DNA from 3 places in the Arthrobacter sp. 05T442 genome. Region 1 is predicted to be linked to each of the others. Evidence: riboswitches for the same ligand, from Rfam matches in the RefSeq annotation. Region 1 holds a riboswitch; each other region holds the start of a gene.

The links. Region 1 has a riboswitch for S-adenosylmethionine ahead of AC1DES_RS08700 (aminotransferase class V-fold PLP-dependent enzyme). Riboswitches for the same ligand answer to the same signal wherever they lie in the genome.
Region 2: it holds a riboswitch for S-adenosylmethionine, as region 1 does, so the genes downstream of both, AC1DES_RS11980 (DUF1737 domain-containing protein) here and AC1DES_RS08700 (aminotransferase class V-fold PLP-dependent enzyme) in region 1, are expected to answer to the same signal.
Region 3: it holds a riboswitch for S-adenosylmethionine, as region 1 does, so the genes downstream of both, AC1DES_RS18580 (bifunctional o-acetylhomoserine/o-acetylserine sulfhydrylase) here and AC1DES_RS08700 (aminotransferase class V-fold PLP-dependent enzyme) in region 1, are expected to answer to the same signal.

Annotation. Positions count from the first base shown of each region.
Region 1 covers NZ_JBFTKM010000006.1:149,519-159,893, forward strand. Annotated here, with positions in the region: gene AC1DES_RS08690 (Nramp family divalent metal transporter) at 1-1,285, opposite strand, end outside; gene AC1DES_RS08695 (class I SAM-dependent methyltransferase) at 1,480-2,256, opposite strand; gene AC1DES_RS08700 (aminotransferase class V-fold PLP-dependent enzyme) at 2,375-3,844, opposite strand; SAM riboswitch class IV at 3,879-3,992, opposite strand; gene hisN (histidinol-phosphatase) at 4,072-4,884, opposite strand; gene rsgA (ribosome small subunit-dependent GTPase A) at 4,974-6,089, opposite strand; gene aroA (3-phosphoshikimate 1-carboxyvinyltransferase) at 6,073-7,494, opposite strand; gene AC1DES_RS08720 (DoxX family protein) at 7,502-8,050, opposite strand; gene AC1DES_RS08725 (sigma-70 family RNA polymerase sigma factor) at 8,424-9,176, shown strand; gene rsrA (mycothiol system anti-sigma-R factor) at 9,173-9,433, shown strand; gene AC1DES_RS08735 (50S ribosomal protein bL37) at 9,513-9,587, opposite strand; gene AC1DES_RS08740 (PadR family transcriptional regulator) at 9,684-10,307, opposite strand; gene AC1DES_RS08745 (DUF4097 family beta strand repeat-containing protein) at 10,307-10,375, opposite strand, start outside.
Region 2 covers NZ_JBFTKM010000011.1:19,013-29,387, forward strand. Annotated here, with positions in the region: gene AC1DES_RS11955 (energy-coupling factor transporter transmembrane component T family protein) at 1-545, shown strand, start outside; gene AC1DES_RS11960 (UDP-N-acetylglucosamine 1-carboxyvinyltransferase) at 717-2,240, shown strand; gene AC1DES_RS11965 (glutamate--cysteine ligase 2) at 2,361-3,491, shown strand; gene AC1DES_RS11970 (O-succinylhomoserine sulfhydrylase) at 3,478-4,686, opposite strand; gene AC1DES_RS11975 (rhodanese-like domain-containing protein) at 4,687-5,112, opposite strand; gene AC1DES_RS11980 (DUF1737 domain-containing protein) at 5,109-5,420, opposite strand; SAM riboswitch class IV at 5,434-5,548, opposite strand; gene AC1DES_RS11985 (ATP-grasp domain-containing protein) at 5,837-6,769, shown strand; gene AC1DES_RS11990 (glycosyltransferase family 2 protein) at 6,756-8,066, shown strand; gene AC1DES_RS11995 (aminodeoxychorismate lyase) at 8,111-9,100, opposite strand; gene cls (cardiolipin synthase) at 9,195-10,375, shown strand, end outside.
Region 3 covers NZ_JBFTKM010000032.1:7,774-18,148, forward strand. Annotated here, with positions in the region: gene gatB (Asp-tRNA(Asn)/Glu-tRNA(Gln) amidotransferase subunit GatB) at 1-183, shown strand, start outside; gene AC1DES_RS18540 (LysR family transcriptional regulator) at 265-1,185, opposite strand; gene tdh (L-threonine 3-dehydrogenase) at 1,346-2,392, shown strand; gene AC1DES_RS18550 (glycine C-acetyltransferase) at 2,498-3,724, shown strand; gene AC1DES_RS18555 (NAD(P)/FAD-dependent oxidoreductase) at 3,797-4,912, shown strand; gene hutI (imidazolonepropionase) at 4,924-6,150, shown strand; gene AC1DES_RS18565 (histidine phosphatase family protein) at 6,202-6,882, opposite strand; gene AC1DES_RS18570 (CPBP family intramembrane glutamic endopeptidase) at 6,971-7,738, shown strand; gene AC1DES_RS18575 (VOC family protein) at 7,895-8,533, opposite strand; SAM riboswitch class IV at 8,741-8,856, shown strand; gene AC1DES_RS18580 (bifunctional o-acetylhomoserine/o-acetylserine sulfhydrylase) at 8,921-10,237, shown strand.

The DNA of each region.
Region 1 (10,375 bases):
AGCCGCGCCCGGCGAACGTGAGCCACAGCAGGACCAGATTCAGGGCCACCACCAGCACGACGCTGATGATGGCTGCGATCCGAAGGACCGGACCGTCCGCGAAACCGCCCATCAGGGTCTTGTTGCTGGTCAGGACAACCAGGGGAACGAGGACAAAGGGGATGCCGAAGCTCAGGACCACCTGGCTTAGGATGAGTCCCCACGTGGGATCGAAACCGACGGCCAGCAGCACGATGGCCGGGATCAGCGTGACAACGCGGCGGGTCATCACAGGGACGCGGACCTTGAGCAGGCCCTGCATGATGGTCCCGCCGGCGTAGCAGCCCACCGAGGTTGATGCCAGGCCTGAGGCGAGCAGCCCCACGGCAAAGACGACGCCGACGACGGGGCCAAGGTTCGCCGAAATGGCCGCGTGGGCGCCCTCTATGGTGTCTGTCCCTGCCTCGCCGCCCAGCGTCGATGCCGCCAGCAACAGCATCCCGATGTTCACGATGCCTGCAATGGCGAGGGCGGCCACGACGTCGAACCGGGTGGCCCGGACAAGGCGCGCGATGGCGGGGACCGGGATGTGCCCGTGCTCGTCCGGGCGGTGCCGGTCCCGGGAGAGAGCAGAGTGGACGTAGATAGCGTGCGGCATCACGGTGGCGCCGAGCATGCTGGCCGCCAGCAGGACCGTGTCCGGGCCCTGGAATCCCGGTACGAGTCCGGCCAGGGCGCCGCCGGGATCGGGCGGGCTGATGAACAGGCCGGCCAGGAATCCGATCGTGATGATGCCCAGCAGGAACATGATGATGAACTCGAACGTCCGCTGCTTTTCCCTGCTTTGGACCGCGAGGAGCAGCATCGAGACGGCGCCGACGATGACGGCTCCGAGGGGGAGGGGGAGGCCGAAGAGCAGATGCAGTGCGATCGCCCCGCCCACCACCTCGGCCAGGTCGGTGGCGGCGGCGACGATTTCAGCCTGCAGCCAGAAGGCCCGACGCCAGAAGGGCTTGAGCCGCTGGCCGAGGATTTCCGGCAGGCTCTTGCCGGTGACGATCCCGAGCTTCGCGGACTGGTACTGGACCAGCACGGCCATGACGTTGGCCACGACCAGGACCCACACGAGCAGGTAGCCGTACTTCGCTCCGGCCGTGAGATTGGCCGCGACATTCCCCGGGTCCACGTAGGCGATGGATGCCACGAACGCCGGTCCCAGCAGTCCAAGCAATGCCCTGCGCGCACCCGGGTGCTTCCGCGTGGGTATGCCGTGCGGCGTCGGTTCGTGTCCTGTTACATCCAGCACTGCCAGCTCCCGTGATTCGTCGCGTCCGCGTTGACACGACGGGTGGTTCCGGCCGGCACCAGGGCCGGGATCCAGGTTTTTTGCATGCCTACATATAAGAGTTAGGCATACCGAAACAATAAGCCCCGGGCGCGGTGCATGCAATGCGGCAGGCGCGGACCCGGGTCAGAGTCAACGCCGGTGCGGCAGCCGGGTCAGGCCCGGACCGCCCGCCAGGTCTGCGTCAGGTACGGCAGGCTGAGGATCTCGCCGGGGGCATGGGCCAAATGCTCCTGCAGGTACCAGTCCAGGTTTCCCATGACTTTGGACCGGGTGGCCTCCGTTGCTGCCAGATAGTAGCTGCGGGTCTTGGCCAGTTCCTTGATGTCCTCCGGGGTCACGGAATCTTCCCAGCGGGTCAGCTGGCTGGCCAGGCCGGTGAACTCCGGGCCCACGGTCGGCGTAAAGTGCGGTTTGTGGACGTCCCCTGCATGCATGATGCGCGAGAGCCGGTGCACCCAGGGAACCGAGGTGTCCAGCTGGTTCCAGACCAGCCCCAGGACACCACGGGGCCGGAGGACCCGGGCGATCTCCGTGCTGGCCGGAAGGGGATCACACCAGTGCCAGGCCTGGGCCACCGTGACAAGGTCGAAGGCTTCAGCCTCGAGTCCGGTGTCCTCCGCCGTTCCCACGACGGCGGGGACCCCCGGCAGCGTCCGGCGCAGTTGTTCCAGCATGTCCGCCGAGGGATCGACCGCGACCGTGTGCAGTCCACGATCGATCAGCAGCGCGGTGAACTTGCCGGTTCCGGCGCCGATGTCCGCGGCATTCCGCGCCCCGGCCGGGATCAGCCAGTCTGCGGATTCGCCAGGGTAGCCCGGGCGGACACGCTCGTAGTGTTCCCCGCCGTCCTGGAAGCTTTGCCCGAGCTCCTGGCGCCGCCCGCTGTGGAGTTTGGGTCCGTTGTGGAGCCTGGGGCCGCCGCGTGCCACGTGCGATCTCCTTCGGGAAAGTCCTGGTGTTGTGGATACCCTTCGAATTTACCGCACTCGCGCTGGCCTTCAGGGCGAGGTCTTCAGTGACTGGCCTTCGGCGCCTGGCCGCCAGGGCCTAGTCTTCAGTACACGGCGCCGCGCCTGCGGTGCCGGGTGTGTTCGGCGCCCAGTGCGGGTAGCTGCGGGTGTCGTTCGCCGGCACCCACCGGCCGGCGTCCACCACGTAGTCCCAGCCAAGTCCGGTCTGCCGGAGTCGTTCGATGCCGGCCAGCAGCCGCTGTGCATCCTCCAGCCGTGAGCCGAGGCCGAAGCTGGCCCGCAGGGAGCCGGCGGGCAGGCCGAGCCGTTTGAGCAGCGGGTGGGCGCAGAAGCGGCCGTCGCGCAGGCCGATGCCGTGTTCGGCCGAGAGATAGGCGGCCACGAGGCCGGCGTCGTAGCCTTCGACCGAGAAATTGACGACGCCGATGGTGCCGGTGCCCTCCCCGTCGCCATCTGCAGTGGTGTCTGTGAAGATGTGGTGGACGCTCACGCCGTCGATGCCCTGGAGCCCGTCGACAAGGAAAGCGCGGATGGCGTTCTCATGGGCGTGCCACTGCTCCTGGTCCAGGGCGGCGATCACTTCCGTGGCGCGGGCCAGCGTCGCCGCGCCCAGGACGTTGGGGGATCCGCCTTCGTGCCGTGCGGGGCCGGTGGTCCAGCTGACCGAATCGAGCCGTGCGTCACGGACGGCGCCGCCGCCGGCCAGGTGCGGGGTGCCGGCGTCGAGCCAGTCGGGGCGTCCCACCAGGACGCCCGCACCGAACGGCGCGTACAGCTTGTGGCCGGAGAAGGCGACGTAGTCGACGTCGTCGGCGGCGATATCGATCCGCCGGTGCGGCGCCAGCTGGGCGGCGTCGACGACGATCCTCGCCCCGAACTCGTGCGCCAGGGCGGCCAGTTTCCGGACGGGCAGGATTTCCCCGGTGACGTTGGAGGCTCCAGTCACGGCAAGCAGGCTGATGCCCCCGTGCGCCAGTTCCCCGCGCAGCTTCTCCACCGTGGCCGTGAGGGTGGGGGCCGCGACGACACTGCGGTGGGGCACGCTCTGCCACGGCAGGAGGTTGGCGTGGTGTTCGATGTCGAGGTAGAGCACCTCGCCGGTGTGCCGGCCCCCGCTCACGGGCAGGCATCCGGCCAGCAGGTTGAGGGAGTCGGTGGTGTTCCGGGTGAAGATGACGGAGTCATCGGCGCGGCCGCCGACGAAGTCCCGCACGATGCTCCGGGCGTTCTCGTATACCGACGTGCTGATCTGGGAGGCGTAGCCAGCGCCGCGGTGCACGCTCGCATAGAACGGCAGGATCTCGTTCAGGTAGGCAGAGACCACGGACAGGGCGGGGGCCGAGGCGCCGTAGTCCAGATTGGCGTAGCGGACGTGTCCGCCGTTGATCAGCGGAGCCTGGATCTCTGCACCTGTTACCGCGGAGAGCGGCCGGCGGGCGATGGCGAACCGTGCGTCGGAGTCCGCACCGGACAGCAGAACGTCGGGGCGGCCGGCCTGGGAGCCTGCTGTGGCACGGATGGCGGCGGGAAAAGTGGCAGTTGTCATGGGACCTCGCTCGAAAAGGACCCCACGCACCGGGGATCCGCGCTTGCCGGGTCCGTACCGGACCGGCCAGGTCGTCACCCGGGGCACCCCACCGCGAATGGAGGGTTGCCGGCCAGCAAACCGGGGTTTTGCGCTGGCACTCGTGACCTGCTTCGAGCCTAGGACATCCGCGCAGCCGGGGAAAAGGCCCGGCGCCAATGTGAAGCGCTTTGTTACGGGACGGGCGCTTAGAGGAGGTCGTCCAGGCCCGGGTTGAGGCGCTTCAGGACTTCTGAGTGGAGGATCGAGTTTGTTGCCAGGGCGTTGCCGCCGAACGGGCCGTCTTCGCCTTCCAGGGACGTGAAGCGGCCGCCGGCTTCGGTCACGATCGGCACCAGGGCGGCCATGTCGTAGAGGTTCAGCTCCGGCTCGCAGGCGATGTCGACCGCGCCCTCGGCCACCAGGCAGTAGGACCAGAAATCGCCGTAGGCCCGGGTGCGCCAGACTTCTTCGGTGAGGCCCAGGAACTCGTCCAGGTTGCCGCGCTGCTTCCAGCCGGTCAGGCTCGAGTAGGACAGTGAGGCGTCCGAGAGCTCGGAGACGTTGGACACCCGCAGCCGGGTGGCCGCAGCAAGTGATCGGCCCGTGTAGGCGCCGGCACCCTTGGCCGCCCACCAGCGCTTCCCCAGTGCCGGGGCGCTGACGACGCCGACGACCGGTTCGCCCTCGTCCACGAGGGCGATCAGGGTGGCCCAGACCGGGACGCCACGGACAAAGTTCTTGGTGCCGTCGATCGGGTCGATGATCCAGCGGCGGGAGCCATGGCCGGAACTGCCGAATTCCTCGCCGAGGACGGCGTCGCGGGGGCGGGAACGGGACAGCTGGCCCCGGATGGCCTCCTCCGCGGATTTGTCGGCGTCGGTCACAGGCGTGAGGTCGGGCTTCGTCTCTATCCGAAGGTCGAGCGCCTTGAAGCGGCTCATGGTCTGGGAATCTACGGAATCTGCCAGTACATGGGCAAGGCGCAGGTCATCGTTGTAGCTCGAAGCGGGTTGACTCATGGTTCCAAACTACCGCCAAAGCGGGCCGGCAGGCGGTAGGCCACGTCGCGGCGCCGCAGGCCGGGGGACCGGCAGCCCGGCCGTAGGCCCTACGAGACGGTGCCCAGTTCCTTGACGTCCTGGGCTTCCATCCGCGGGTCCGTCCCCAACAGCCGGCGCAGGGAGGCGAGCCGGGCCGGGCCGGAGGCTCCCGCGTGGCCGGCGGCCACCCAGGCGTCGACCCCGCAGTTGACGGCGGTGGAATCGTGCTTGCAGCCACGCTCGCAGTCATCGGTTCCCGGCTCGAGGTCGGGGAAGGAGCGCAGGATCCGGTCCGGATCCACATGGGCCAGGCCGAAGGACCGGATGCCGGGGGTGTCGATGATCCAGCTGCCGGCCGGGGCATCGTTGACTTTCAGGGCCAGCGCCGAGGAGGAGGTGTGGCGTCCGCGGCCGGTCACCGCATTGACGCCGCCGGTGGCCCGCTCGGCTCCCGTGAGCGCGTTGACCATGGTGGACTTGCCGACGCCGGAGTGGCCCAGCATGACAGTGACCTTGCCGTCGAGGTAGCCGCGCAGCTGGGACACCGCGTCCTTGTCCAGCCGCGCGGAGAGTCCGTCGTCCGAGCGGGCGTCGATGCCGGACGCAGCCGAATCCGCCGTCTTGGAGATGATCACCGGGAAGTCGAGGTGCCGGTAGTTGGACAACAGCTCCGCGGGGTCCTTGACGTCAGCCTTGGTGACGAGCAGCAGCGGTGCGATGCCGGCATCGTAGGCGGCCACGAGGGCCCGGTCGATGAAGCCTGTCCGCGGCTCCGGATTGGCCGCAGCGACCACCACCACGAGCTGGTCCGCGTTGGCGACGACGGCGCGTTCAATGGGGTCGGTGTCATCGGCGCTGCGCCGCAGGAGCGTCTTGCGGTCCTGGATCTTGACCAGGCGGGCGAGGGTGTCCGGTTCACCGCTGACGTCTCCGACCAGGGAGACGAAATCGCCGGCGACCACTGGGGAGCGGCGAAGTTCGCGGGCCCTGGCGGCGATGATCTTGCGTTCGTCGCCGGTGCCTTCGCCAACGACGGCAGTGTAGCGCCCGCGGTCCACCGTGATGATCCGCCCGGTGACCGCCTCGTCGTAGCTGGGCCGGTCCTTGGTGCGGGGGCGGGTGCCTTTTTTGTTGGGGCGGATCCGGACGTCGGATTCATCCCACGAGTCAGTGCTGCGTGCCAACGGTGGCATCCTTCTCTTCGGCGGGGGCCGCGCGTTCCGTGGCGGAGCCCGGCAGGGAACCGTGGGCCAGCATCGCGGTCCAGAGCTGCGGGAAGTCCGGCATGGTTTTGGCCGTGGTGCCGATGTCGTCGACTTCGACGCCGGGTACTGCCAGGCCCAGGATGGCGCCTGCCGTGGCCATGCGGTGGTCCGCGTAACTGTGGACGACGCCCCCGTGCAGGGCTGCCGGGCGGATGATCAGGCCGTCGGAGGTTTCCTCGGCATCGCCGCCGAGTCGGTTGATTTCGGCTACCAGTGCGGCGAGACGGTCCGTCTCGTGTCCCCTGAGGTGCGCGATGCCGCTCAGGCGCGAAGGGCCGGTAGCCAGGGCGCACAGGGCTGCGACGGTGGGGGCGAGTTCGCTCGTTTCGTCGAAGTCGGCGCCCCGGATCTCCGGCCCGCCGGTGACGGTGAGTGTGCCGTTTTCCAGCGTGACGGTGGCTCCCATAGTGGCCAGGATGCTGCGCCAGAGATCGCCGACCTGGGTGGTCCCGGACGGCCAGTCCGGGATCCGCACCGTGCCGCGGGTGGCCAGGGCCGCCGCCAGGAACGGGCCGGCGTTGGAGAGGTCTTGTTCGATCCTGTGGTCGAAAGCCCTGATGCTGCCGGGCGAGACGATCCAGTGGTCCGGGCGCGAGTCGTCCACGCTGACGCCTACGCCGCGCAGCACGGAAACGGTCATATTGATGTGGTCGAGGCTCGGCACGGGCGGTCCGACGTGCTCCAGGTGCAGCCCGTCCGCGAAGCGCGCCCCGGCCAGCAGCAGCGCGGACACGAACTGCGAGGACGCGCTGGCGTCGATGACAAGGTGGCCGCCGCGCACTGCGCCGGCGCCCTGCACGGTGAACGGCAGCGAGGACGCCGGGCCGCCGTCGGGGCTGCCGACCGCGACGCCGAGCCCCGCGAGGGCCTCGATGATGGTTCCCATCGGCCGTTTGCGGGCGTGGGGGTCCCCGTCGAAGAGTGTCAGGCCCTGGCGCAAGGCAGCGACCGGGGGAACGAACCGCATGACGGTGCCGGCCAGGCCGCAGTCGATGGACGCCTTGGTTGCGGGTGTGTCGAGGCTGATCGGGGTGATGCTCAGGTCAGGGCCAAAGGCGCCGTCACCGGGGACTTCAGTGATGGTGGCCCCGAGTTGGCGCAAGGCGTCGATCATGAGGGCCGAATCACGGGAGTGCAGGGGGGCGCGCAACCGCGACGGCCCGTCTGCGAGGGCTGCCAGCACCAGGTACCTGTTGGTCAGGGACTTGGACCCCGGGACCGTAACGGTGGCGTCGACCGGCCGACCGGCGAACGGGGCCGGCCAATGCCGGCCGCTGTCGGACGGGGCCGGGCCGGATGGTGCGGTGGAGGTGGCGCCAGTCATTGCCGTCTTAGGCCCCGACTGCGTGGTCTACGGCCTTGCGCACTGCTTTGTCGGCCTTCTTCAGCCGCTTGCCGGTGTTCTTCCTGGCATCGGCGGCGAGGTGCCCCGCGTTCTTCCTCGCGTCGGCGGCGAGGTGCTCGGCGCGCCAGGCCAGGCTCGGTTTGCCGGCTGTGTCCACGGAGGCCAGCAGCACGCCCCCGGTGAGCGAGACGTTCTTGAGGAGCTGCTTGCGGCGGGCGTCCCGGCCCTGCTTGGAGGAGGTGTCCGCACTGCGCCATTCAACGTAGCCGTTGAGAGCGGAGATAACGGCCAGGACAGTGGCGGCAAGGCGGGCCGATTTGCCGAGGGCAAAGCACACGCCTGCGCCGATCTGGGTGCCGCCAATGACCCGGGCCAGCACTTTCTCGTTGGTCTGGAACGGCAGCGATTCGGCCGCGCGGCGCAACAGGGGAGACAGCTGTGCCGCAGTGTCATCCGCGTTCCTTAGCTTGTCCATGCCTGCGAGGACGAAACTGGAGGCGAGCATGGGTCGGGCGAGAAAACGGACAAAGGACATGAATTTCCTCCTGGATGGACGAGCCGCGGACGCTGTGCGGGAGAACCGGTTCCAGTCTTGCACTTTTGCGGAATATTTGCCTGTTGCGGGTGGTTGTGAATTGCAGGTCCCCGACACGCTTTGTGGCCGGGTTATGAGCAAGTCGGGCCCGTGATGACGGGCCTGGAGACGGTTGGGCCAGCAATTGGCGGTCAAAGGAGGCAACGGTTTGATTCTAGTGAAGGACGGCGCAAAGCTGACCAGCCCGCCGGGACCCGCGCGGCTGGATGCTGGCGCGCTGGAAGCCTGGGACATGACGGTGCGGGCCCTCGGGTCAGACGCTGCGGCGGCGTTTTCGGCCGGCCGCAGAAAGGTGACAGTAGACTTGAAGGCAATGAGCACCATGGACCCGGCCGTTGCGGCCATGCACGAGGTTGCCGGAAACGACGCCAAACCCGCTGAGACACCCGTTGCCGGCCCGGAAAGTGCTGTGCAGGAGACCCTGGTCGACGGGAAGCCGCTGGACGTCGCCACCGAGACCACAGAAGAGCGCCGGCTGCGCTTTGAGCGTGACGCCATGCAGTATGTGGACCAGTTGTATTCCGCGGCCATGAGGATGGCGCGGAATCCCTCGGACGCGGAGGACCTCGTCCAGGAGGCGTACACGAAGGCGTTTTCAGCCTTCCACCAGTACAAGCCCGGCACCAATTTGAAGGCGTGGCTGTACCGCATCCTCACCAACACCTACATCAACTTGTACCGCAAGCGGCAGCGCGAGCCGCTGCAGTCGAATTCGGACACGATCGAAGACTGGCAGCTGGCCCGCGCAGAATCCCACACATCGTCGGGACTGCGTTCGGCCGAGGCCGAGGCGCTTGACCACCTCCCCGACTCGGACGTGAAGCGCGCCCTGCAGTCGATCCCCGAGGAGTTCCGGCTCGCCGTCTACTTCGCCGACGTCGAGGGCTTCGCGTACAAAGAGATTTCAGACATCATGAACACCCCGATCGGGACTGTCATGTCCCGGCTGCACCGCGGCCGGAAGATGCTGCGGGATATGCTCGCCGACTACGCCGCCGAGCGGGGATTCCGGGCCGCAGATTCCACCGCGGCGGCCGAGAGCAACCAACAGGAGAACAGGAAATGAGCGACTGCCAAGGACTGGGCGACTGCGACGACGCCCGGATGCAACGCATTTATGAGTACCTGGATGGGGCGCTCACGCATGACGACATCGCTGAGATCAAGGACCACCTGGACAGTTGCCCGGAGTGCTTTGAGCAGTACGACCTCGAGTGTGTCATCCGCGTGATGGTGAAGCGGTCGTGCACGGAGGCGGCTCCCGAAAACCTCAAGAATTCCATCCTGGACCGGATCCATTCGATCCGGCCGGTCGAGGCCTGAGACAAGTATTAAGCGAAAGACCCCGGCAACCGTAGGTTTCCGGGGTCTTTCGCTTAAAGCTGTTATTCCAAGCCTTGGCTTAGGCGTTGGGGCGCTTACCGTGGTTCGCGCCGCCACGCTTACGGTCACGACGTTTACGTGCACGCTTGCTCATAGCTGGCCTCCTTAATCTTGGTACTCAAAAGAGCTGCCCTCAAGTCTCCCACATCACGGCACGCGCCGCGAACCGGGAGCCGGCCTGCGCCGGGGTTCAGCCCTCCAGTGAGTTGCGGATGGAGATCCTGGCCTGGTCCAGCACCGTCTTGACCGTCTCGAGCGTAACCGCGGTGACGGGCCTGCTGCCGGCATGGCGTCGAAGCTCGACCCGGATGTCGTCCCGGAACGCCTGGACCAGCATTTCCGCTTCCCTCAGCCGGCGGTCGCCCTCCTGGGAGTACCGGGCGCCGGCCTGCGTCCCGGGCGCTGTTCCCGCGGAACGGACGGTGGAACGGGCCGCCTCCGCGGTCGCGGCCAGGTCAGCCCGGAGGCCGCGCATGTTGACCCTGATGTCCTGCCGGAGGTTGTCGGCGAGCCGGCGCACCGACGCGGAGATGTCGTTCTCCACCCCCGCGAGTTCGTCCCGCCGGTTGTTGAGCTCCAAGAGTCCCGCCGCAGTGATGCTGTAGTTGGTGCGCCGGCCCTCCGCCTGGGTGGCCACCAGCCCCTCCTCCTCAAGCTTGCCCAGGCGCGGGTAGATCGTGCCTGCACTGGGGGAGTAGGTCCCACCGAAGCGGTCGCTGAGGGCCTTGATGAGCTCGTACCCGTGTTTGGGGCCGGACTCGAGCAGCGCCAGCAGGTACAGCCGCAGCGCACCGTGGGCAAAGACCGGGGGCATCAGAGCCCCGCTTCGTGATCCGCGGTCGGCTGGCCGTGGAAGATCGAGGTCTTGCCCGAGACCGAGTT
Region 2 (10,375 bases), on a different contig from region 1:
ACACCGGACCCATACTGTTCGATGCCGGCATCTGGTCCATCAGCGCCGGATCCCTGCAGCTGGGCCTCGGCTTCATGCTCCGCGGACTCGCCATCGCGCTGCCCGCGGTGCTGCTGATGAGCTGCACCGACCCCACGGACCTGGCGGACGCCCTGGCGCAGAACGCGAAGCTTCCGCACCGCTTCGTCCTGGGCACCCTGGCGGCCATGCGCCTCGTGGGGCTCATGGCCGAGGAATGGCAGACCATCGGCATGGCCCGGCGTGCCCGCGGCGTGGGCTCGCGCGGCAACCCGTATCAACGGCTCCGTGCGACTTTGGGGCAGAGTTTCGGGCTGATGGTGCAGGCCATCCGGCGCGCTTCCCGGCTCGCCGTCACCATGGAAGCCCGGGGCTTCGGCGGCGCTGCACGGACCTGGGCGAGGGCCTCGACGTTCAGCGGCCTCGACATCTGGGTTCTGCTGGGCGGTCTGGGCATCGCCGCGGCCGCCGCGGCGGCAGCGCTCGGGGCCGGCACCTGGAACCTCGTCTTCCTCACCCGGCAATAACAGATTCCGACGCCGGAACGGCGCAGTGCCCGAGTCCCGCACCGGAGGCGACCCTGCGGTCCGCCGCGGGCGCCGCCCCGGTTATCGCACAGCGCGGGTAACGGTGTGAGATTAACGCCATTCCGGGCGTGATTGCCGGGGCGGATAACTCATCCGTGATATTTTTCTGGAATGACTCAACAGACTGCTGAATACGTAGGCGTCCTTCTCCGCGATGCCCGCGGGGAGAAGGGCTGGACGCAGGGACAGCTGGCCGCCGAACTGGGCACCAGCCAAAGCGCGATCGCCCGGATGGAGCAGGGCAAGCAGAACCTGAGCCTGAAGATGATCCAGCGGCTGGAGACCATCGTCGGCCGGACGATCGTCAAAGTGGGCCGGCCGCAGATGACCCACCTCCGGGTTGAGGGCGGCCGCACCCTCTCCGGCGCCGTGGACGTCAACAGCAGCAAGAACGCCGGCGTGGCCCTGCTCTGCGCCAGCCTCATCAACCGCGGCACCACCACCCTTCGCCGCCTGGCCAGGATCGAAGAGGTCAACCGGATCGTCGAGGTCCTGACCAGCATCGGCGTCGAATGCACCTGGCTCAACGCGAACGATCTCCAGATCCGCCGGCCCGCGGTCCTGGACCTCGCGTCCATGGACGTCGAGGCCGCCCGCCGGACCCGCAGCGTCATCATGCTGCTGGGCCCCCTGCTGGACGAATCCGGCGAATACCGGCTGCCCTACGCTGGCGGCTGCGACCTCGGCACCCGCACGGTGCAGCCGCACATGCAGGCGCTGCGCCAGTTCGGCCTCAGCGTCGAGGCGAAGTCCGGGTTCTACGCCGTGCAGGCGCCGCCGTCGGACGGCGACGACCGGTCCTTCGTGCTGAGCGAACGCGGTGACACCGTCACCGAAAACGCCATCATGGCAGCCGCGCACCGCCGGGGCACCACGATCATCCGCAACGCCAGCCCCAACTACATGGTGCAGGACCTGTGCTTCTACCTGCAGATGCTCGGCGTGGCGATCGACGGCGTCGGCACCACGACACTGAAGATCACCGGCCGCCCGTCTGTGGACGTGGATATCGAATACTTCCCGTCCGAGGACCCGATCGAGGCGATGAGCCTCATCACCGCCGGCATCGTGACGAACTCGGAAGTCACCATCCGCCGCGTCCCGATCGAGTTCATGGAAATCGAGCTCGCCACGCTGGAACAGATGGGCCAGCGGCTTGAAATCTCCGGCGAGTATGTGGCCCGCAACGGCCGGACCCGGCTGGTCGACGTCACCACCAAACCCTCGGAGCTGCGCGCGCCGGAAGACAAGATCCACCCCATGCCGTTCCCCGGCCTGAACATCGACAACCTGCCGTTCTTCGCCGTCATTGCTGCCAACGCCCAGGGACAGACCATGATCCATGACTGGGTCTACGAGAACCGGGCGATCTACCTGACCGAACTGAACAAGCTGGGCGCCCAGGTGCAGCTGCTTGACCCACACCGGATCTACGTCAACGGGCCCACCAAGTGGCGTGCGGCCGAGGTGGGCTGCCCGCCTGCCCTCCGTCCGGCCGCCTGCCTGCTGCTGGCCATGCTTGCCGCCCGCGGAGTCTCGGAACTGCGCAACATCTACGTCATTGAACGCGGCTACGAGGACCTGGCCGAGCGCCTCAACACCATCGGCGCGAAGATCGAGTACTTCCAGGACTGATTCCCCGGCTCGTCCCGGCCTGAGCCGCGCGGTCACCCCCGCCCATCCGGGGCCCCGGGACGGGCGCGGAGTGGCGCCGCGTTGTGGCGCGGGCCCTGTCCTCCCGCGCACAATAGATGCATGCGCACTTTCGGCGTTGAGGAAGAGCTCCTGATTGTCGACCCGGGGACGGGCTCCCCGCTTGCCCTGGCTGACGCCCTCATGGCCCGCCTGAATCCCCGGGACATCGTGTGCCACGACGACGCCGGATTCAGTTACGAGCTCAAGCTCGAACAGATCGAAACCCAGACCGTGCCGTGCCTGGATCATGCACGGCTGCTGGCGGAAATCCGGCAGGGCAGGACCGCCGCGGACCAGGCCGCCCGGATGCACGGCGCCCGCGTGGCGGCCCTGGCCACGTCCCCGCTTGCCCCGGAGACCCACACCACGCCCAAGCCGCGGTACGCCACCATGGAGCAACGGTACGGCGTCACTGTCCGCGACCAGCTGACGTGCGGCCTCCACGTCCACACCTTCGTTGAGTCCCCCGAAGAGGGGGTCGCGGTCATGGACAGGATCCGCGACAAGCTGGCCGTGCTGATAGCCCTCAGCGCCAACTCGCCCTTCTGGAATGGCGCGGAGACAGGATTCGAAAGCTACCGCACGCAGGCCTGGAACCGGTGGCCGGCTGCGGGCCCGTCGATGATCTTTGGCAGCCTGGCCGTCTACCGGCGCGTGGTCCGCAGACTGCTGGAAAGCGGCGTGCTCTTCGACGAAGGCATGATCTACTTCGACGCCCGGCTGTGCCGGCACCATCCCACCGTGGAAATCAGGGTGGCCGACGTGTGCCTCGGGGCCGAGGACACGGCACTGATCGCGGTCCTGGTGCGCGCGCTCGTGGAATCGGCAAGCCGGGAGTGGAACGACGGCGTCGAGCCCGCCCCCGTGCCCACCGTTCTCCTGCGGATGGCCGCCTGGCAGGCGAGCAACTGCGGTGTGGCCGGGCAGCTGCTGGATTTCGGCAGCTTCCGGCCCGCCCCTGCCCGGGAGGTCGTCGAAGCGCTCGTGGACTACGTGGCCCCGGTGCTGGCAGAGCAGGGCGAACTCCCCCTGGTACGCGCGGGCGTGAAGCGGATCCTCGAGCAGGGCACCGGTTCCCAGGCACAGCGCCGCCAGTTCAGCGATGCCGGGCTGGCCGGCGTCGTTGCCCACGCGGTCAACGTGACAACGCAGCAGGGCATTGGGAAGGCAGTTCCGGCTAGATCTGCTTGAGCGCCTGCCCGAGGTCGCGGATGAGGTCCTCGACGTCTTCCAGGCCCACGGACAGCCGCACTACGCCGTCACTCAGTCCGATCGACGCCCGGCCTTCCGGGCCCATGGCGCGGTGGGTCGTCGTCGCCGGGTGCGTGATGAGGGACTTCGAATCACCCAGGTTGTTGGAGATGTCGATGATCCGCAGCGCATCCAGGAGGGCGAAGGCTGCCTCTTTCGCGGAGCGCCCTGGCGAGGGGCAAAGCTCCAGCGTGAGCACGGTGCCGCCGGCCTTCATCTGCTTCGCGGCGAGCTCGTACTGCGGGTGGGACTGCAGCAGCGGATACTTGACCCAACTGACGGCGGGCTGCTCTTCCAGCCATTGGGCCAGGCGCAGCGCCGACGCCGAGGAGTGGTTGACGCGCAGCGCCATGGTTTCCAGGCCCTTGGCCAGGACCCAGGCGTTGAAGGCGGACAGTGCCGGACCGGTGTGCCGCATGAGCTGCTTGACGGGCCCGTCCACGAACTCCTTGGTTCCCAGGATGGCACCGCCCAGGACCCGGCCCTGCCCGTCAATGTGCTTGGTGCCGGAGTAGACGATCACGTCCGCGCCGAGGTCTCCGCAGCGCTGCAGGAGGGGAGTGGCGAAGACGTTGTCGACGACGACGGTGGCTCCCGCGGCGTGCGCGAGTTCGCTCACCGCGGCGATGTCGACGATTTCCTGCATCGGGTTCGACGGCGACTCGAAGAAGACCGCCGTCGTCGGCTTGGACAACGCGGTCCGCCACTGGTCCAGGTCCGGGCCGTCGACGAAGACCGTCTCCACGCCCCAGCGGGGCAGGATCTCGTTGAGGATCACGAAGCAGGAGCCGAAGAGCGAGCGGGCCGCGACCACACGGTCACCGGCCCCGAGCAGCGCGCCGAGAGCGGTGAAGACGGCTGACATGCCCGATGCCGTGGCGAAGCATGCCTCGGTGCCTTCGAGCAGCCGGAGCCGTTCCTGGAAGGTCGCGACCGAGGGGTTGCCGTAGCGGGAGTAGACGAAGCGGTCGTCCTCGCCGGTGAATGCGCGCTCGGCGGCGGCGGCGGATTCGTAGACAAATCCGGAGTTCAGGAAGATCGGTTCGGTGGTTTCCTGGAAGCCGGTGCGGTCAAGGCCGCCGCGGACAGCCTGGGTGTCGGGGCTCCAGCCGGCGGCGTCGGGGTTGAAAGTCACTTATTTCTTTCCAATGCTGGTGGGCAGGCCGCGGTTCTTCCAGCCGTTGACGGTCCGGTCGCCGTAGCGGTCCGGTTCGCCTTCGAAGCCTTCGAGGACGTTGTACGAGGTGTACCCGGCCTGCGTGGCTGCGGTCGCGGCAGCGATGGAGCGGGCCCCGGAGCGGCAGAGGAACACGAGTTCGACGGCGGTGTCCTCCGGCACCCGCGCCTTCAGTTCGGCGATGAACCGCGAATTGGGGATGCCGCCGGCAAGGTTCCACTGGATGAACAGGGTGCCGTTTGGCTGTTCGGTCGCGGTCGCGGCCGCGGTTTCCGGGATGCCGATGTGGGCCCATTCGGCCTCCGTGCGGACGTCCACCAGGATGGCGCCGTCCTGCAGCTTGGCCCAGGCCTCCTGCGGACTAAGGTCTCCGGCGTAGCTCATGCGTGGCCCTCGAAGGCGTCTTCCGAGCCGAAACCGTCGCTCTCCAGATCATCCACAGCGCTGGCGACGGCGGCGTCCGCGCTGGCGATGGCGGCCGGCAGGACGACGGCCTGCGCCACGATCACGGTACTGCCGTTGAAGGTGGCGGAGGCGCTTCCATGCAGGACGTAGCCGTCGGCCAGTGCGGCCGAGACACGCTCGCAGAAGGCGCGGTCATCGGGGCCGGTGAACAGCCGGTAGGCCAGTTTTTCCTCCGCGGCCGTTTCGGGTGCGGCGGGAGGTGCCGCTGGGGTGGACGCGTCAGGCATGACGGATCTCCTTCTTTCACGCTTGCAGATCGAATGGTCGATGATGCCGAGTCTTCACCTGAGGCACCCCGCCGTGGGAGGAGGGTTGCCGACCGGCCAGTCAGGGCTTGACGCCGGTTCTCATTACTCCCCAAAAACGTAACACTTACTTCTCCGGCCCGCACCGCCGCCGTCGTCATGTTAAGTAACCGGCCCGCCCGCGGCGCTCAGTGTCCCTGGACGGTTCGGGGCCCGGCGGTCAAAGACAAGGCGCCGTAGTGCCACAAGAGAGGTATTACCTGTGCGGGATTCCGGTTCCGGCCCGACAGTTCGAGTGGTGCCTACTCGGGCGTTCCCCCGGGCCGCTCGCATTTACTGGGAGTGCACGTTCGGTTAGCTCCCGTCCGCCCGCTCAGCACCGAAATGGAGAAACTCTGATGCCCCGCATCCTCGTCACCGGCATCGGCGGGCCCGCGGGCCGCGCCGTCGCCGCCCAGCTCAGGGCCCGGGGCTTTCCGGTCCTCGGCACAGACTTCCGTGACCTTCCCGCCGAGGCCGGCCTCACCGTCGTGGCGGTCCCTCCCGCCACCGATCCGGAAAGGATTTCGGCGCTGCGCCGGCTCATTGCCAGCGAGAAGATCGACCTGGTGATCCCGACGCTCAGCGAGGAACTTCCGCATATCGCGGCAGCCCGTGCCGGGTTCGGGGCGGACGTGCGCGTCATCATCGGGGACCCCGGCCCGGTGGCCCTCGCCAACGACAAGCTCTTCACCGCGTGGCAACTCCGGCAGGGAGGCGTCCCCGTCCCCCGCTTCGGCGTCCCCGGTGATTTCGCCGACGCAGGCGCCGCGATGGCCGCGCTCGGCGGCCCTGTCGTGATCAGGCCGCGGGTCTGCCGCGGCGGGCGCGGGGTGATCGTCGTCGACGGCACCACCGGCGTGGATTGGGCCAGCCTTCCGGAAGGGCAGATTGTCCAGGAGTTCATCCCTGGCGCCGAGTACGGGCCCATGGTCTTCGGCACGCCCGCGCACAACAGCACGGCGCCGTTCGCCATCGTCGTCGAAAAGACCGAACTGGCCCACGGCAACGCGGTGTCCGCCCGCCGTTTGGGAACGGGAGAGTCCATGGATGTGGGCAATGTGGCGATGGCTGCCGTCCGGGCTCTCGGTCTGGCCGGCCCGGTCGATGTCGATGTCCGACGACGCGGGGACGGGACCCCGGTGGTGCTTGCGGTGACCGCCCGCTTCGGCGCGAACAGCGAAGCTGCTCCCGAACTCCTCGATGCCGTCCTGGCGTCGTTCACGCTTCCCTCTTTCAACCCGGCATCGTTCCGGCCAGGCGCGGGAGCCTACGCCAGTGTCCTGGTTTGAACCAGCCGTCCCGGGGGCATTGTTCCTGCTTTTGCTCCTCGGCTTGCCGATCCTCGTGTTCGGTCTCGTGAAGCTCCTGATCCTGCCGTTGGCGGTCTGGTTCGAAGTCCGGGCCTCCCGTCGGCGGCGCCGCGGTGTGCCAACTCTCCTGGATGAGTGGCCCAGCGTCTCGATCATTGTCCCGGCCTACAACGAGGCAAGAGTCATTGAGGACTGCGTTCGGTCCATCCAGCTCACCCGGTACGACCGGTACGACGTCATCCTCGTGGACGACGGTTCCACCGACAACACCGCCGGGCTGATGCAACGCCTCGCGGCAGCCGATCCGCGGATCACCGTCCTGACGCAGGCCAACGCCGGCAAGGGGGCCGCCCTTAACCTGGGCATCCGCAACGCCACCGGCGACGTCCTCATGTTCGCTGATGCGGACGGGATCTTCTCCGCCCGCACGGTCCTCCGGATGCTCCGGGGCTTCGAGGACAAGCGCACCGGCGCTGTCTGCGGCGACGACAGGGCGGTGAATCTGAACCGGGTGCAAACCCGGGTTCCGGCCTTCACCAGCCACATCGAAATCGGCATGGTCCGGCGCGCGCTGGCGCTGATCGGCGGCCTTCCCGTCGTCTCCGGCCACATCGGGGCGTTCCGCCGCGCGGTCATCGAGGACATCGGGCCGTTACGGGAAGACATGGTGGGGGAGGACCTGGAACTGACCTGGAGGGTGCACAAGGCCGGCTACCGGGTGGTCTTCGCCCCGCGTGCCCTCGTCTATGCGGAGTCGCCGTTGACCATCGGCGCACTCTGGCGGCACCGTGTCCGGCGGGCCCGTGGCCTGCTGCAAACCATGGGTGCCCACACGGGGATGATCGGCAACCCCCGCCACGGCCGGTTCGGGACGTACCTGCTGTTCACTGCCGTGACGATGGTGGTCTTCCCGGTTGCCCAGCTCCTGGCTCTTCCCTATCTGGCGTTCCTGCTCGCCCTCGGCCGCAGTCCGCTGGAGGCCGAGGTGTGGGGTTTCCTTGGCTGGACCGGGCTCTTCGTCACAGTCGTCCTCTCCGTGTTTGCGCTGGGCATGAACCGGGCGCGGAATTACCTGCGTCACGTATGGGCGCTCCCGCTCATTCCGTGCTACCCGGTGTTCACGGGCCTGACGATGGTCGCAGCGCTGGCCCAGGAACTCCGCGGCAAGGAAGCGCTGTGGAACAAGCTGGCCCGCAACGGCGCCGTCAGCGTCGAGGGTCTGGCACGGTTGCAGCGACCACTGGATACCGGGACTGGGGATGGGCGCCTTAAATGACTGCCCCGCGTTGCTTAGGGGTGGGGCGGGGGTGGATGCCGGCGTTATTGGACCGTGGCGAAGAGCGCGTCGAGCTCCGCCGTCAGCTGCCTGCGCAGCGCCGGGGTGCCGATTTCCTGGCCGTCGATGTGATTGACGGGCGCCAGGAGCCGGATGCTTGAGATCAGCCACACGGCGTCGGCGTCCATCAGGTCCTTGGGTTCCAGGGGTCCGTAGCCCAGTTCCCAGCCGGCTGCCTTGGCTGCAGTGAACAAGGCACCCTGGGACGTTCCCGGCAGGATGCCGCTGTCCAGCTGGGGTGTGATGAGCCTCCGGACCGTGCGGACGCCGCCGGCGCCGTCGTCGGAGGATTCCAGATGCGCCAGCAGCACGGTCGACGTCGGGCCCTCCAGGACCCGTCCGTCCGAGGAGGTGAAGATGACGTCGTCGGCGCCGTGCTTGTGGGCGTATCGCAGGGCCGCCATGTTCACGGCATAGGAGAGCGTCTTGGCGCCGAGCAGGAGCCACGGGGCGCGCTCGCCGATGTCGCTGTCGTAGCCGCGGTCCAGCAGGATCACGTCGATCCCGGTCTCCCGCTGGCGCCTGCCGGCAGCCGGGGGCGGGGATGCCTGGACCCAGCAGGTGGGAGCCGACGCGCCCTCGACCCCGCGGCTGGCCAGCAGCTTCACGACGACTTCATCCGTGCCCGCTTCTGTGTTCGCGTCCATGCCGACGACGTCGGCCGTGGCGGAATCGTACTGGTTCCGGTACTCGCGGATCGCGGTGTCGATCGCGCGCCGCCATGCGTCCTCGGCCGGAATGTCCAGGTCCAGGAGTCGGGCCGAGCCGGCCAGGCGGTTCAGGTGGGCCTGGATCTTGCGGGGATGGCCGCCGACGGCCAGCAGGGACTCGAACACGCCGTCGCCGCGGGTAGCACCTTGGTCCGTGGCCATCAGCTGTGGCATGGAGGCGTCGACAATGCGGCCGTTCCCGAACTCGGAATCCAGGAAGACCAGCACCGTGGCGGGCACGGGAACAGCGGCAGGAGAAGTCATGGCTACAGCTTAGTGCGGCAGATGCCGGGATAGGATTTGCAGGTTGCCCGTTCCGGAACTGTTCCGCGGGTCTGTAGCTTTGAGGGGTTCGCCTGTGCTGTGGCCGTTTCCGCTGACCGGGATATTCCCGTCCTGGGTGATTCTGATCCTGACCCTGATCGACCTCGTCATCCGTGTGCTGGCACTGGGCATAATCCCCGGCAACCGCCGGCCCACCACCGCCATGGCCTGGCTCCTGGGGATCTTCTTCGTGCCGTCCGTGGGCCTGGTGCTGTTCCTGCTCTTCGGAAATTTCCGCCTCTCGCGCAAGCGCAGGGCCCAGCAGGACGCCGTGAACAAGCGGGTCCGCGCAGGCACGTCCCAGCTGTCCGCCGTCGAAAGCGACTATGACGGACCCGAGTGGGTGGGCTCCGCTGCCGAACTGAACAAGACCCTCGGTTCCCTGCCGATGGTGGACGGCAACAGCGTGGAGCTGCTGCCGGGCTATCCGGATTCCGTCAAGGCGATGGCCGCGGCTGTCCGCGAAGCCAAGACCTTCGTCAACGCCGAGTTCTACATCATGAGCACGGACCACATCACGAATGACCTGTTTACTGCCCTCGAGGACGCTGCCGAGCGCGGCGTGGAAGTCCGGATCCTGTTCGACCACCTCGGCACGCTGCGCATCAAGGGTTACCGCAAACTCATTGCCCGGCTCAAGGCCAGCAAGATCCGCTGGCGGCCCATGCTGCCGCTGAACCCCGTCCACGGACAGTGGCGCCGGCCGGACCTGCGCAACCACCGCAAGATCATGGTGATCGACGGCGAGGTTGCCTTCACCGGCTCGCAGAACCTGATCGAACCGTCCTACAACAACCCCAGGCACCGCAAGGTGGGCCGGGAATGGGTGGAGCTCATGGCCTGCCTGCGCGGGCCGATCGTCACCACGCTCAACGTCGTCTTCGCGACCGACTGGCTTAGCGAAACCGACGAATCCCTCGAGGACCAGCTGGCGCACCGGCCAGAGTCCCACGCCGGCAACGTCACCGCCCAGGTTGTGCCCAGCGGTCCCGGCTTCATCACCGAGAACAACCTGCGGCTCTTCAACACGCTGATCTATTCGGCACAGCACAAGATCTCGATCTGCAGCCCGTATTTCGTCCCGGACGACTCCCTGCTTTACGCCGTGACGACGGCAGCGCAACGGGGCGTCGACGTCGAACTCTTCGTCTCGGAGAAGGGCGACCAGTTCCTGGTCCACCACGCGCAGCAGTCCTATTACGAGGCGCTGCTTGA
Region 3 (10,375 bases), on a different contig from region 1:
CCGCTCCTGGAGGCCATCGACGCGGCCCTCGCCGCGCAGCCCGGCGTCGCGGACAAGATCCGCGGCGGCAAGCTCCAGGCGATCGGGGCGATCGTCGGCGCCGTCATGAAGGCCACCCGCGGCCAGGCCGACGCCGGCCGCGTCAAGGAGCTGATCCTCCAGCGCCTCGGCGTCGACGGCTAGGTCCCGGCCGCCCTGCCCAACTGACTCGCAGCAGGGCCCGTTTTGAGCCCCCATAACGGCCCCTGCTGCGAGTTACTTGGGTTAAGCGGGGCGATCAGGTGACACCAAATCGGTCATGATGGTCTGCAGTGCCTCGCAGACCATCATGACCGATCTGCGTTTAAGGTTCTCCGGCCGCGCCAGGATGTCGATCCGGCGCCGCGTGCTGATGCCCTTGAGCGGGCGCAGCACGATGCCCGGGTTCAGCACCGGCCGCGCCGTGTGCCGCGGCAGCAGGCCGATCACGCTCCCGGCAGCCACGAGCGCCGCCACCGTGGAGTAGTCGTTGATCCGGTGCACGATGTTCAGTTCCCTGCTGGAGACGGCCGCGACGGCGGAGAGGACGTCCGCGGGGGAGTAGCCGGTGTGGCTGGTCACCCAGGGTTCGCCGACGACGTCGTCCGCCGTCACCGCCCGCTGGCCGGCCAGCCGGTGCCCGGCCGGGAGAGCCACATCCAGCGGCTCGTGCGCGAGCGGGATCACAGCGACGCGTTCCTCGGGCCAGCGCGGGCTATGGTCCATCCGGTGCGCCAGCACGAGGTCGTACCTGGCCGTCAGGGCCGGGAAGTCCTGCTGGGCAACATCCTCGTCGGAGAGCAGGATCCTCGGCTGGCCCGGAGCATCCAGGAGCCGGGCAAGCGGCGCAAACAGCGCCTGGCCGGCGCTGTGGAAGCCGCTGAGCGTCACGGGAGCCACGGGGGAGCCGTGATAGGCGCCGATCGCCATCCTGGCATCCGCCATGGCACTGACGACGGCGGCCCCGGCATCCGCGAGCACCTGGCCGGCCTCCGTCAGCACCAGGTTCCGGCCCGCTTTCCGGGTCAGCGGCACCTCCACCGTCTTCTGCAGGGCCGCCAGCTGCTGGGAGACCGCCGAGGGGGTGACGAGCAGGGTCTCCGCGACTGCCTTGACACTGCCCAGGGCCCCGAGTTCCCGGAGCATCTCCAGCTGGTGAATTTCCATGGCCACCATTCTATGCGGAAGCAATATCTAATTCGTCGATTGAGAAAAATTCGGTTGTGCTAATGCTTTTTGCTCGGTCTAATGGGGTGAGTTGTCCCACACGTACCTGCCGCAGACGGCACGGTAAACAGCACAGTGAAAAGCACAGTTAGGAAGGCCGATGAAGGCTCTCTACAAGGCCGGCGCCCACGCAGGATTCGAGCTCGTGGACCGCCCGGAGCCGGAAACCGGCGCCGGCGACGTCAAGATCCGCGTCATGACCACCGGCATCTGCGGCACCGACCTGCACATCCAGTCCTGGGATGCCTGGGCGCAGGGCATCATCAACGCTCCTTTGATCGCCGGCCACGAGTTCTACGGCGAGGTCGTGGAGATCGGCGAGGATGTCCTGGACGTCAAGGTCGGGGACCGCATCTCGGGCGAAGGCCACATCGTCTGCGGCATCTGCCGCAACTGCCGGGCCGGCCGCAAGCAGATGTGCATCAACACCGTCAGCGTCGGCGTCCAGCGCGACGGCGCCTTCGCCGAGTACGTCGTGATCCCCGAGACCAACGTGTGGGTCCACCAGGACCCCTCTGTGACGCCGGAACTTGGCGCCATCTTCGACCCCTTCGGCAACGCGGTCCACACCGCCCTCAGCTTCCCGCTCGTCGGCGAGGACGTGCTGATCACGGGCGCCGGACCCATCGGCCTGATGGCAATCGCCGTCGCCCGGCATGCCGGCGCCCGCAAGATCGCCATCACCGATGTCTCCGCCCCGCGGCTGGAACTGGCCCGGAAACTCGGCGTCGACCTCGCAATCGACGTCTCGAAAATGCGCGTCAAGGACGCCCAGCGTGAACTGGGCATGCGCGAGGGGTTCGACATCGGCATGGAAATGTCGGGACACCCCACTGCATTGCCTGAGATGATCGACAACATGAACCACGGCGGCCGGATCGCGATGCTTGGACTGCCCAGCCAGTCCATCGACATCGACTGGGGCAAGGTGGTCACGCACATGCTGACCATGAAGGGCATCTACGGCCGCGAAATGTTCGAGACCTGGTACGCCATGAGCGCCATGCTCTCCTCCAACCCGGTACTGCACGCCAACATCTCCGCAGTCGTCACAGACACCCTTCCCGCCACGGAGTGGGAGAAGGGCTTTGAGATCGCCCGCGCCGGCGTCGGCGGCAAAGTGGTCCTGGACTGGACAGTCTTCTAGGCCGCCGCCATCCCAAGCCAAGCCAAGCCAAGCAAGCCAAGCGCACGCCGCGCACGCCGAGCGGCACACCCACCAGGAATCCACCCCAGCTGAGGAGCACAACCCATGTATTCAGCCATCAAGGACCAGCTGCAGCGCGAACTGGACGAGATCCGCAGCGCCGGACTGTTCAAGACCGAGCGTCACATTGACTCGCCCCAGGCCAACCACATCAAGGCCGGACAGATCGGGGAGGCCGGCGCGGACGTGCTGAACTTCTGCGCCAACAACTACCTGGGCCTCGCGGACCACCCGGACATCATCGCCGCCGCCAAGGCAGCCATGGACGCCCGCGGCTTCGGCATGGCCAGCGTCCGCTTCATCTGCGGAACCCAGGATCAGCACCTGGCCCTGGAAGCCCGCGTCTCGCAGTTCCTCGGCACCGAAGACACCATCTTGTTTTCGAGCTGCTTCGATGCCAACGGCGGCGTTTTCGAGTCCCTCTTCGGCCCCGAGGACGCCGTGATTTCGGACGCCCTGAACCATGCCTCCATCATCGACGGCATCCGGCTCTGCAAGGCCCAGCGCTTCCGTTACGCCAACCAGGACATGGCGGACCTCGAATCGAAGCTGATCGAGGCCACCACCCAGGCGAACCCGGCCCGCCGAAAGATCATCGTCACGGATGGCGTCTTCTCGATGGATGGCTTCCTCGCCCCGCTCGAAGCGATCTGCGACCTCGCCGAAAAATATGATGCCATGGTCATGGTGGACGACTCCCACGCCGTGGGCTTCATGGGCGCCACCGGGGCGGGAACCCCCGAGCACGCGGGCGTCTCGGGCCGGGTGGACATCTACACCGGCACCTTCGGCAAGGCCCTCGGCGGGGCCTCCGGCGGCTACGTCTCCGGGCGACGGGAAATCGTCGCCATGCTTCGGCAGAAGGCGCGCCCGTACCTGTTCTCCAACTCGCTGGCACCGGCCATCGTCGCCGCGACGTTGACGGCGCTGGACCTCGTGGAAAACTCGGGCGAGCTGCGCAGCAAGCTGTTCGCCAACGCGGAACTGTTCCGGAACCGGATGAGCGAGGAAGGCTTTGAGCTGCTTCCGGGCGAGCACGCGATTGTTCCCGTCATGTTCGGTGACGCAGTCATGGCCGCCAAGGTGGCTGATGCCATGCTCCACCACGGCGTCTTCGTCACGGCTTTCAGCTACCCCGTGGTGCCCAAGGGCGCCGCACGGATCCGCGTCCAGCTCTCGGCCGCACACAGCAGCGAAGACGTCGAGGCTTGCGTGCGCGCCTTCGTCAGCAGCCGCGAGGCGGTGGCCGCCAAGGTGGCAGCCGACTCCTAGACGCAACTTCCGCCGCCGCCCGCACTTCGGAAAGTACTGACGCGACCTCCTGCCGGGTGCAAGGATGGAGTCATGTCAGCCAAATACGATGTCGTGATTGCGGGCGGCGGCATTGCCGGCCTGTCCCTGGCCTCCGCCCTCGCCGGCAGGTGCAGCGTGGCCCTTGTCGAAGCCGAGCAGTCCCTGGGCTACCACACCTCCGCACGCTCGGCCCGGCAGCTGATCCCCAGCTACGGGCCGCCCGTGGTCCAGGAACTGACCATGCGCACCCTCGAACTCATCGGCACCCATGAGGGCACGCGGCCTGAACCCGTGCTCTCGCCGCGCCGGTTCATGCTGATCGGTGACGAGGACGACGTCCAGAGGCAGGCCAGCGGCTTCATGCACCGGATCAGCCACGCCGAAGCCCTGGAAATCTGCCCGGCGCTCAAACCGGACTCCTTCACGGCCGCCGGCCTGGACTCCGGATCCTTCGCCTGCAATGCGTCCCTGCTGCTGGAGGACCACCGGGAGCGGGCCGTCGCGGGCGGCGTGGACATCATCACCGGCGCCAGGGTCCACTCGGCGCAGCGCCTCGGAACCGGCTGGGAGCTCGGCGCCGGCCAGGAAGGCTTCGAGGCCTCCGTCGTGGTCAATGCCGCCGGCGCCTGGGCGGACGAGCTCGCGGTGCTCAGCGGCGTCGAGAAACTCGGACTCCAGCCGTACCGCCGCACCGCGGCGATTGTCGACGTCGAACACCCCCTCCCGCAGGGCTGCCCGATGGTGGCCTCGACCGGCAGCTTCTACTTCCGGCCGGACGGGAGGCGGCAGGTGCTGATTTCCCCGTCCGAGTCCGTGCCGAGCGGCCCCGAAGACGCCCAGCCCTATCCGGGCGACATCGAGGCGCTGATCACCCGGCTCAACTCCGTCACCACCATGGGGATCGGCAGCGTCCGCCGGGCCTGGACGGGGTTGCGGACCGAAGCCGCCGACGGTATCCCCGTTGTGGGGTTCGACGCCGAGGCCACCGGCTTCTTCTGGCTCGCCGGCCAGGGCGGCTACGGTTTCCAGACCTCCTCCGGCATTGCCGAGCTGGCTGCGGAGCTGATCCTCGCCGGGCAGGGCTCTTCGGAGCCGGTCCCGGCCGGCAGTCCGGCATCCCGGACAGCCGCGGCGCTGGCAGCGACCCGGATGTCCATCCGGCGCTGAAGAATGGACTCATGAGCACCCTCATTACCAATATCGCCGAGCTGATGACCCAGGACGCGGAACACCGCGTCCTCCGCGACGCGGCGGTGGTCATCGAGGGCGAGCGGATTTCCTGGATCGGTGCCGCGGCCGAGGCGCCGGCCGCTGACGACGCCGTGGATGCCGGCGGCCGTGCCGTGCTGCCGGGTTGGGTGGATTCGCACACCCACCTGATCTTCGCCGGGGACCGCACGGCCGAGTTCGAGGCCCGGATGGCGGGAGAGAGCTACAGCGCCGGCGGGATTGCCGTAACCACTGCAGCCACCCGAAGCACCGGGGACTTCGACCTCACCAGGCTGGCGCTCGGGCGCGTCGCCGAGGCCGTCTCGCAGGGCACCACCTATCTGGAGACCAAGACCGGCTATGGCCTGGACGTCGAGAACGAGGCCCGCAGCGCCCGCATCGCCGCCACCGTGGCGGACGAAGCCACCTACCTCGGCGCGCACCTGGTGCCCGCGGAGATGGATCCCGAGGAGTACACGGACCTCGTCTGCGGGCCGATGCTCTCCGCCGTCCGTCCCTACGTCCGGTGGGCCGATGTCTTCTGCGAGCAGGGAGCCTTCACCGAGGACCAGTCCCGTCGGGTCCTGCAGGCGTGCAGGGACGCCGGGCTGGGCCTGCGCGTACACGGCAACCAGCTCGGCGAGGGCCCGGGGGTGCGGCTCGCGGTCGAATTCGGCGCCGCGAGCGTGGACCACGTGAACTACCTCTCCGCCGCCGACATCGACGCACTGGCGGCCGGCTGGTCCGGCTGGGACACGGATCCCGGCAGCGGCTCCGGGGGCTCACGCGGAACGGTCGCCACGTGCCTGCCCGCGTGCGATCTCTCCACGCGCCAGCCGCTGGCTCCGGGCCGGGCGCTGCTCGACGCCGGTGTCCAGATCGCGCTGGCCTCCAACTGCAACCCCGGCACGTCCTACACGAGCTCGATGGCGTTCTGCGTCGCCACCGCCGTCCTGCAGATGCGCCTCAGCGTCCACGAGGCTGTCCGGGCGGCCACCTACGGGGGCGCGCTGGCTCTCGGCCGGGAGTCCGGGAACGACGTCGACGGCGAACGCGCCGTGGGCTCGATCGCCGTCGGGCACCGCGCGGACCTGCACCTGCTCAACGCACCGTCCGCCACACACCTGGCCTACCGGCCCGGCATCCCGCTGACCCACGCCGTGTGGCGGGCAGGCGTCCCCCAGCGCATGAGGTGACCCCCCTGCACCCAGGCAGGCGGGCAGCCGGCCCTGCGGGACGCAGCCGCGCTAGAAGAACATGGGCGGCGCGTCCAGGACGGTCTCGTCCACGCGGCGCTCCTCCCACTGGGTGAATGCCTTGTCCAGCTCATACTTGCCGCGGGCCGTCCGCAGGAGCGTCCGGACCTCGGCGTTGTCCGGGTTGTTGAGGGATTCGAAGTATTCCACGGACCAGTGGAACCAGCGCATGCAGAAGAGGCGCATGGTCAGCCCGTGGGTCACGAACAGCGCATTCGGGGCGTAGTTCGGTTTGGACCAGTGCCGGTAGAGGGTCTCCATGAACGAGGAAATCCTGTCGTAGACATCGGAGCCGGACTCGCCTTCGCGGAAGCGGTAGAAGAAATGGCCGTAGGCGTTGCGGAGTTCCTTCTGGTCCTCGATGTCACCGGCGATCTGGAAATTGGCCCAGTCCTGCTCCCGCAGCCGCGGCTCCTCAATCACCCGCTCCACCAGCGGACCCAGGTTGAGGGCCTCGAGGGTCTGGTAGGCCCGGAGGTACGGGGAGACATAGACGCACGCCTGGCGGCCGTCCAGCTGCCGCCGCACTTCCTCGCCGGCCGCCCGGGCCTGCTCCACTCCCAGCGGGGTCAACGGGATCCGGTAATCCGGCACCCTGTTGTAGATCGACGTGTCGGCATTGGCCGCGGACTGGCCATGGCGGATCAGAATGATTTTCCCGGGCGCGCTCATAAGCCCCAGCATAGTTCCGGGCGCGCGGCCCGCCCGGGACGTGTGGCGGCATCAGGAAACTTTCGGCAAGTGCAGGCAAGATAGGACCATGTTGGTTCCCTCCCGCCGCCGGCTGCGGATCGAAGTGTGGATTGTCCTGGGGCTCTCGCTGGGCCAGTCCGCGGTCTATTCCGTGGTGCAGTTGCTGGACAAGATGACCAAGGCGCCGCTGGCGCAGGGGACGTCCACGCTGAACCGCTCGCAGAGCACCCGCGAATACTTCGACCTCACCTACCAACTGCTGGACATCGTCTTCGCCCTGGTCCCGGTGGTCCTGGTGATCTACTTCCTGACGGAGCACCGTCCGGCCGGCGAGCACGGCACCTCGGCGTTCCGGAAGCTCGGCTTCAACTTCGCCAGGCCCGGCAAGGACCTGCTGCAGGGTGTGGGACTCGCCGCCATGATCGGGGTTCCCTCGCTGGGCCTCTACGCCGCCGGGCGGGCGCTCGGCATCACGACGGCGATCATCCCGAGTGCGCTTGACTCCTACTGGTGGACGGTGCCGGTGCTGGTCCTGTCCGCAGTCAGGCACGGCATCGTGGAGGAAGTGATCGTGGTGGGCTACCTGCTGGACCGGTTCGGCAAGTTCGGCTGGAGCATGCCCGTGGCGATCTTCGCCAGTTCCATGCTGCGCGGCAGCTATCACCTGTACCAGGGCTTCGGACCGTTCATCGGCAACGCCATCATGGGCGTCATCTTCGCCCTCATTTACACCCGGACCCGCCGTGTGATGCCGCTCGTGATCGCCCACGCCATCCTGGACACGGTGGCGTTCGTCGGCTTCAGCCTCTTCGGCAAGGCGATCGGCCTGGGCTGAGCCCCGCCAAACCAACGCGGGGTCATTTAAGGCCCATCCGGAGCCCCCGGACGGGCGGTAAGTGACCCCGAGTTGCTTAAGAAATATCGGCCGCCATCGATGGGTGACGTCATTGACACCCGCTGATGGCGGCCGAAGTGCGGGGCGGTCAGGGCCTCAGATGGTGACGGCTCCGGAGGCTGTTTCGAAGGTGACAGAGAGGATGCCGGGGGTGCCGTGCGGCGCGATCCAGTTCACGGCCACGTCTTCCAGCGGCTTCTCGACGGGTTCGCCGAGCCATTCGGTGACCCGTGCTGCCGAGCCGGCAATGGTCAGGGCCGACATCTTGACGTTGCTCTCGTAGGCGTTGGAGGGGTGAAGCGCCGGATCGCCCTCCCACTTGAGCATGTAGGGCACCTGGGGGTCGGCGATGAGTCCGAGGATGCCGATCTGCTTCCAGACCAGCTCGCGGCCGTCCGGGAACTTCCGGTTGCCGTTGGCGGCGGCGCGGCCCAGCCGCTCCTCGAAGGGGGCGAGGTCGTCGACCTCGACGCACCAGCCCATCCAGCCGCCGCCCGCTTCGGAGCGTGCACGGACTGCCTGGCCGAACGGGGCCTTGTCCGACGCCGGGTGGTTCAGGACCTCCACGACTTCCAGGTACTTGTGTCCCGCGAGCGGGATGATCATGTTGCGGGTCCCGAATCGGGGGTGCACTCCGCCCTTCACGGCTTCGACGCCGAGGGCAGTTGCGATTCGTTCGGTGGTGGCTGCCAAGCCATCGTGTTCACAGGCGTAAGAGACGTGATCCATGCGCATGCCCTCATCTTGGCACTTTGTGATGGAGCTCTCAGCTTAGGGTCCCCTAACCGTGGTGGGATGTCATTCGGGGTCCCTGTGCGGCGCGCCCGCTGGTGCCCCCAGCGCGCGGGTTCCAGTTCCCTGGGGCGCGGCCACAGCGCCCGTCATCTTCATTTTCGTCACAAAGCTATCCAGCGCCGGACGGGTCTTCCTAGACTGATGCCAGGTCATGAGTGCCAGCACACAGCCCCGGCTTGCTGGCCGGCAACCCTCGTATCGCGGTGGGGTGCCCCGGGTGAAGACCTGGCCGTCCGGCGCCCGCCGGAGGGCAAGCGCGGCGCCTGTGCCGTCCCGGACCGATGGTCCCGGGGGCGGGCTGTGCCCGGTTACTTGAGGAGCTCTCCAATGTCCAATGCCTGGTCCTTCGAAACCCGCCAGATCCACGCCGGCCAGGAGCCGGACAGCGCCACCGGCGCCCGGTCCCTGCCCATCTACCAGACGACGTCGTTCGTGTTCCCCAGCGCTGAAAGTGCCGCCAACCGCTTTGCCCTGGCCGAGCTCGCCCCGATCTACACCCGGATCGGCAACCCCACCCAGGATGCCGTAGAGCAGCGCGTGGCCAGTCTGGAAGGAGGACTCGCAGCCCTGCTCCTGAGCTCCGGCCAGGCCGCGGAGACCTTAGCAATCCTCAACGTCGCCGAGGCCGGCGACCACGTGGTGGCGAGCCCCAGCCTTTACGGCGGAACCTATAACCTCCTGGCCCACACTCTGAAGAAGTTCGGCATTTCCGTCACTTTCGTCGAGGACCCCGACAACCTGGCGCAGTGGCGCGGCGCCGTCCGGCCCAACACCAAGCTGTTCTTCGGCGAGGTCGTCTCCAACCCGCGCCAGGACGTGCTGGACATCGAAGGCGTCTCGAAGGTGGCGCACGAGGCGGGCGTGCCGCTGATCGTCGACAACACCCTCTCCACCCCGTACCTGATCCGGCCGATCGAGTGGGGTGCGGACATCGTGGTGCACTCCGCCACCAAGTACCTCGGCGGGCACGGTACTGCGATCGCCGGCGTGATCGTGGACTCCGGCAATTTCGACTTCGGCAAGGACCCCGCGCGGTTCCCAGGCTTCAATACCCCGGACCCCACCTACAACGGCCTCGTCTACGCCCGCGACCTCGGCAAAGACGGCGCCCTGGGCGCCAACCTTTCCTACATCCTCAAGGCCCGGGTCCAGCTGCTGCGCGACCTTGGCTCGGCGGTCTCACCATTCAACGCCTTCCTCATCGCCCAGGGCATCGAAACCCTGAGCCTGCGCGTCGAACGACACGTCGCCAACGCCGTCAGGGTGGCCGAATGGCTGGAGGCGCGGGACGACGTCGAATCCGTCGCCTACGCCGGGCTGCCGTCCAGCCGCTGGTACGAGCGGGGCCGCAAATACGGGCCCAAGGGGACCGGCGCCGTCGTCGCGTTCAACATCGCCGGAGGAGCGGAGGCCGGCAAGCGTTTTGTCGACGCCCTGGAACTGCACTCGCACGTGGCGAACATCGGCGACGTCCGTTCCCTCGTCATCCACCCGGCGTCGACCACGCACAGCCAGCTGACGCCGGAGCAGCAGGAGATCGCCGGCGTCACCCCGGGACTCGTGCGGCTCTCCGTCGGGTTGGAGCACATCGATGACATCATCGCGGACCTCGACGCCGGATTCCGCGCCGCGAAGAGCGCCTAGGGACACCCCGAATTCGCCGGAAACCGTCGACGTCGCCGTAAGGCCCGGGCGAACTCGTCGGTTTCCGGCGGTCTCGGTGTACAGGACGCAGTCCTGTCACATGGAAGTCACAATCTTGGCCATTCCCGCACCGGGTTT